2 linked regions of the Labilibaculum antarcticum genome follow. The protein of the gene in region 1 interacts with the protein of each later gene in a pairwise test. Links are inferred from orthologs where the notes say so. Each region holds a gene or a part of one and is shown on either strand. Other genes may lie near its edges.

Evidence for each region.
Region 2: the proteins of recJ (region 1) and ALGA_RS00760 interact in binary tests that used the Escherichia coli proteins (3 or more experiments, as listed by UniProt). The link is inferred for Labilibaculum antarcticum from one-to-one orthologs.

What each region holds. Positions count from the first base shown.
Region 1 is NZ_AP018042.1:1,700,108-1,703,398, forward strand. What follows is about bases 301-3,254. They hold recJ (single-stranded-DNA-specific exonuclease RecJ), read right to left. Parts: upstream 2,656-3,254; coding sequence 946-2,655; downstream 301-945. Other genes in these bases: ALGA_RS06590 (uracil-xanthine permease family protein), read right to left, coding at 301-694; lipB (lipoyl(octanoyl) transferase LipB), read right to left, coding at 2,679-3,254. Outside these bases: more of ALGA_RS06590, read right to left, coding at 1-300; more of lipB, read right to left, coding at 3,255-3,291. UniProt on the Escherichia coli protein: Single-stranded-DNA-specific exonuclease.
Region 2 is NZ_AP018042.1:211,329-214,653, forward strand. Bases 330-3,317 are described here. They hold ALGA_RS00760 (type IA DNA topoisomerase), read right to left. Parts: upstream 3,012-3,317; coding sequence 648-3,011; downstream 330-647. Other genes in these bases: ALGA_RS00755 (SixA phosphatase family protein), read left to right, coding at 330-330; ALGA_RS00765 (response regulator), read right to left, coding at 3,119-3,317. Outside these bases: more of ALGA_RS00755, read left to right, coding at 1-329; more of ALGA_RS00765, read right to left, coding at 3,318-3,325.

The sequences.
Region 1 (3,291 bases):
CGATAATTGGTGCAAAAGCCACAGGAAGCATATACAACACAGCACCCCAGTTTAATTCCGGACGAACAAATTCCGGAAGTGCAAACCATGCCGCATCTTGAATTGGAGCAAAATCAACTTTACCCATAACGACAGAAAGGATATAACCCACGATTATCCCCACAAAAATTGGGATAAGCTTAATCACTCCTTTGCTATAAACAACGATAACAACAGCCGTTAATAAAGCGACAGAGGAAATTATCCAGTTTGTTTTTGCCATGTCCACAGCTACTGGTGCCAATGAAAGTCCAATAATCATGATTACCGGCCCAACGACGATAGCAGGGAAAATTTTCTCGATAACACGTAATCCCCATACTTTAATAACAGCAGAGACAACGCCATATACCACACCTACTGCGATCAAACCAGAAAGAGCTCCTGGTAATCCATACAATTCTGTAGCTGCTACAATTGGGGCAATAAATGCAAAACTACTGCCTAAAAAAACAGGAACTTTACCTTTTGTGATTAAATGAAAAATCAAGGTTCCGATTCCTGCTGTAAATAATGCGACTGATGGGTCAATACCAACTAATAACGGGACAAGTACTGTTGCGCCAAATGCAACAAATAAGAACTGAATCCCGATAATAATTCTTTTCGCGGGATTGTCAAAGTTCGGTGCGCTTGTTTTTTGAGATAGGATCATAAAATAGGTTTAGATTTTTTACAAATTGGCGCAAATATAATCAGGATGACCCTAAGAACAAATTCGAATAGTGATAATGAGAGATAGCTCCCTCATTATAATCAAATACAATAGGTGATAACCCTAAGCATGTCAAACACTCAAGATATCCGAATAAAAAACTTTATTGAAATGGAAAAAATTATTGAGAGTGAATAAACAGAAGTCATTTCTTACAAATAGAAACTCAAATTCAGGATTAAATATATTTTTTAGAATTTGATATCCCGAACCATTAACTGGGTCTCTACTTTCCCCATATAGTCATTCTCCTGAAGCGAGTAACAAACATCAAAAGGGACTCCACTTGAAATTTTAGGGTATAAATCACCCATTGAAAAAGCGATACCCGCTTTAACGTCTCCTTCGCGAATATCATCAACAACAGAAAGCTTGAGATGCTCTTTATTTCTTCCTACGGGACGACTGTAACCGTAATCCAAAACTTGTTCGCTCACAAATACCGGAGTCATATTTTTTGGACCAAAAGGTTCAAACTGCTTAATTAACCGATAAAATTTAGGTGTAATATCAGACAATTTTATATTTGCATCAATCTTAACCTGAGGCACTAACATATCTTCCGAAATATTATTCACCACATAATCCTCGAAACGTTTTTGAAATTCACCAACGTTCTCAATCTTCATGGTTAAACCTGCTGCGTATTTGTGACCTCCAAAATTTTCAAGCAAATCACTACATTCCGAAATAGCATTGTATAAATCAAATCCGTCAACAGAACGAGCACTACCTGTAGCAAAACCATTCGATTCGGTTAAAATTACCGTTGGCTTATAATAGTTCTCAATCATTCGTGAAGCAACAATTCCTATTACTCCTTTGTGCCAGTTGCGATCGTAAAGAACAGTACTTTTTTTGGCAAGCAACACACTACTTTTTGCTACTCTTTCCAGTGCTTCATCAGTAATGTTGTGATCCAATTCCTTGCGGTCTTCGTTCATCACATTAATGGTATCACCAATTAATATTGCCGATTCCTCGGTGTCAGCAATCAATAATTGGACAGCTCTATTACCGGATTGAATTCTTCCTGCAGCATTAATTCTTGGCCCAACTTTAAAAACGATATCGTTTATAGTTAAGTCTTTATCAACACCAGCTAAATTTAAAATTGTTTTTAAACCCAAGCGTGGAGAATTATTCAATTGTATCAAACCAAAATGAGCAAGCACTCTATTTTCATCAGTAATAGGAACAATATCCGAAGCTATACTAACGGCCACTAAATCCAGTAATGGGATCAACTCCTCAAATGGCCATTCCTTTTTCTGAGCCATTCCTTGCATTAACTTAAAGCCAACACCACAACCCGATAAGGCATCACAAGGATAATCACAATCCAATCTTTTAGGATCCAGAACCGCAACAGCCTCGGGCAAAGTATCACCCGGCGTGTGATGATCACATACTATGAAATCAATATTTTTTTCTTTGGCATAAGCTATTTTATCGACAGCTTTAATACCACAATCCAAGGCAATAATCAAGCTAAATTTGTTGTCAGCAGCATAATCGATACCTGCTTTCGAAACTCCATATCCTTCGGAATAACGATCAGGAATATAATAATCTATAAAATCGAAATGTTTTTTCAGATAGGTATAAACAAGAGAAACAGAGGTCGTTCCATCCACATCATAATCACCATAAATCATGACTCTTTCCTGCTTCTGAATTGCTGTCTCAATTCTTTCAACAGCCTTATCCATGTCCTTCATTAGAAAAGGATCGTGCAGATCATCAAGACTAGGCCGAAAAAATTTCTTCGCCATACCGAATGTAGTAATCCCTCGTTGTACCAGTAAGTCAGCGACTAAACGGTCAACCCCAAGTGACTCCATAAGTGTTGTCACCGTCTCTTCATCTCCCGGCTTATTGATTACCCATCTCTTTTCCATATCCTAGAATTTGGCTAGCTAAATTAGTCAATTTCAAGCGTCATATCAAACAATTTGCTGATATGGCCCTTTAAATTATGTTTTACTTCTTCAATATCAAGCTCTTTGCCCAATTCTTTTTTTAATGATGTCACTCCTTTATCAACAAATCCACATGGATTAATGTATTCAAAATATTTAAGATCGGTATTTACATTGAATGCAAAACCATGCATACTTACCCATCTGCTAATTCGAACACCAATAGCACAAATCTTACGAACTGTAGGTTTTCCAACATCTAGCCAAACCCCGGTTGCTCCATCCAATCGGGTTCCTACAATTCCGTAATCGGCAATACAGTCAATTACAGCCTGCTCCAATGTTTCGATGTATTTTTTTATTCCCATATCGTAAGTTTCCAAATTTAAGATTGGATAACCCACAATCTGTCCCGGACCATGATAGGTTATATCACCGCCACGATTAATTTTATGAAAGGTTGCCTCTTTTGCTTGCAACTGGAGCAAATCCAGAAGCATATTTTGTTCTTTCCCACTTTTCCCAAGCGTATAAACATGAGGATGTTCGCAAAACAACAGGTAGTTATTCGATAAATTCTTTTGCTCAGTAGGAAGATCAGCATTAGCCTGTTTG
Region 2 (3,325 bases), 1.5 Mb from region 1 along the record:
ATTGAAACTACTTTACTGTTTGCCAATGTATTGCAATACCCAATCGATAAAATTGAGCAAAACGATGATTTGTACGATGGTTTCACCACCCATGAATTTTTAGACTTACTCAACCAATTGGGAAAACAGAATGATACCATTATGGTGGTTGGACACAATCCTAGCATTGAATATTTGGCCTTTAACCTTACCGAAGAGTTTTATAACGCGGTACCAACCTGTACAGTAATTGGCATCGATTTTCATGTTGATAAATGGGCTGACATTGAAGTAAGAACAGGAAAATTGGCTTTATACGAGTACCCTAAGAAGTATAAGGAGGCGAAGTAGGTGGGGATATTTAAAAAATGATTATTACAATAACACTGTGATTCACTTTTTCAAAATACTTACATCAATATTATTAATAGCTTCTTCAAATAAGAAATTATTTTTCAAAATTACCTTGATAATTTAATGCATCTCGATACCTTGACCAATAAGGATTTTCGACATTTATGAATGATAGTATTGTTAGTTATAATATTAAATGTAAGTAAGCTCCTGAAGGAGCTTATGGGTTAGTATTCTCTTTTGTCAAGAAAAATGAGAAATTCTATTTTGCCGGAATGTTCACAATACCATAAACAAATAGGTAAATACTTCAATTACTGTTTCCCAAAAATGATCTTTCCCTGATTATCCAAAATTAATTTGCCATCAACTGATTCTTGTGATTGCGGATCTTTAAAGCCTTTAATCAGAGGCGTTTTTCCTTGAGTGGCTAACGACTTTATTTGGGCTTCGCTCAACTTTTTCTCCATAAAAACAAAAGGGACAATAAACTTACATCCGTTTCGGTAATTGGAACAACCATAGGCAGCATTCCCTTTAAGGAGTGTCCCTGTCTTACAAACCGGACAAGTCCATACGTCAGCTTCCTCGGCAATGAATTCGATACTAAAATCAGGTGCAAATGCCAGTTGACCATTTTGCTTTTTCCCTCCAATTTCGAATCCCTTAATTTTGGGAGTTATTTTTTTCAACACCAATCCCTCAACTTGCTTATCGGTTAACTTTTTCCCTTCAAATTCAAAGGGAATTCGAATTTTACATCCATTTCCCCAATTGGAGCATCCCCAAGCATTTTTGCCTTTTAAAATCTTCCCTTCTCCACATTTAGGACAAGTTAATTCCTTCTTGGCAGCAGGCTGTGCTTTAGCCTGAGACTTTTTCTTTTCTTTTTCCTTCTCCTCATCAATCACTTCAATTTGACTGATGTTTTTCCTCGATTTTACATCCCAAACAATTCCTACAACCATATTTTTAAGTTCGGCCATAAACTGGTTTACTTCGTAGTTACCCAACTCAATTTCCCGAAGTTTCTTTTCCCATTGTCCGGTAAGCTCTGCCGATTTCAACAAATCATTCTGTATGGTATCAATTAACTGAATACCTGTAATTGTTGCCTCAAGTCGTTTCTTTTCCCTTTTAATGTACTTCCTTTTAAACAATGTCTCAATAATATTGGCTCGAGTCGAAGGACGACCAATTCCATTCTCCTTCATTAATTCCCGTAACTCATCATCATCGACTTGTTTTCCTGCAGTTTCCATAGCTCGCAACAATGTTGCCTCTGAATAATGTTTGGGTGCTTGGGTCTGTTTTTCTGCCAAATCGGGAACATGTTCTCCACTCTCCCCTTTCACAAAAGAAGGAAGAAGAACACCGTCGCCAATGTTACCGTCTTTAGCATATAAAACACGCCAACCCGGATCCAAAATCTGTTTCCCTGTTGCTTTAAAATCGATGGTGGTCACCTTTCCCAATACGGTTGTGTTGCTCACTTTACAATCCGGATAGAATACCGAAATAAACCTTCGGGTTACTATGTCATAAACCTGCTTTTCGTCGTACGACAATCCCGCAGGGGCAACACCAGTAGGAATAATAGCATGGTGATCCGTCACCTTCTTATCATCAAAAACCTTCTTTGATTTTTTAATTTTAGCCTTTAAAAGAGGTTCGGTAAATTCACTAAATGATTTTAGTTTTTGAAGTATTCCGGGTATCTTTTTATACAAATCATCCGTAAGGTAAGTGGTATCAACCCTAGGATATGTAGTTAATTTCTTCTCATACAAACTTTGAATCATGCGCAGCGTATCCTCGGCCGAAAGGCCCAATTTCCGGTTACAATCCACCTGTAAAGAGGTTAAATCATATAATCTTGGCGGTTGTTCAACCCCACTCTTTTTCTCAACCGAAACAATTTCGAATGGCTCCGATTTAATTTTATCCAGAAAATCAACTCCTTGCTCCTTTCGATCGAATCGACCATGAGTTGCAGCAAAGCTTACCTCACGATAAATAGTTTTTAGTTCCCAATAAGTTTGAGGGATAAAATTATCAATCTCCTTTTGACGATTTACAATTAAAGCCAAAGTTGGTGTTTGTACTCTTCCAATGGAAAGTACAGATTTACCATTGGCATATTTAAGTGTATAAAGTCGTGTTGCGTTAATTCCCAAAAGCCAATCACCAATTGATCTTGAAGATCCTGCAGCATATAATTTATCAAACTCCTTGCTATCCCGTAAATTATTAAATCCCTCGCGAATAGCCTCTTCTGTTAGAGATGATATCCAAAGTCTTTTAACCGGCACCTTGCATTTGGCTTTGTGTAGAACCCATCGTTGAATCACTTCCCCTTCGATACCCGCATCACCACAATTAATTACCTCTGTAGCGTTGGAAATTAATTTTGCTAGCGTATCAAACTGTTTTTGAACCCCTTTATTAGGTATTACACGAATACCGAAACGCGCAGGAATGATTGGCAAGTCATTCAAGTGCCAATACTTCCAATTTAGATCGTACTCATGAGGTTCCTTTAAACCACACAAATGGCCAAAAGTCCATGAAACTTGATAACCATTTCCTTCAAAATATCCATCTCGTTTACTTTTTGCGCCTAATATTAGGGCAATTTCACGTGCAACACTTGGTTTCTCAGCTATACAAACTATCATGCGTACTATTCCTGTTTAAATGCAAAAAATTCTCGGCAATCATTCAGTTCGTAATTGAAATATCTATTCATGAACCGAACAATACTTTCTATAAAAATATAGTTTTATTAATTTCTATCATTATTCATCCACTTTTCAACCATCATGGACAAATCAATTTTCGAAACTGGTTTTAAAAGAAAATCGTTCATTCCTGCTTCCGCAGATCTCACTTGATCATCGGAAAAAGCATTAGCCGTCATCGCAATAATTGGTCTTTTAAATCCATTTTTTCGAAGTTCCTGAGTTGCTTGATATCCATCTACAATAGGCAT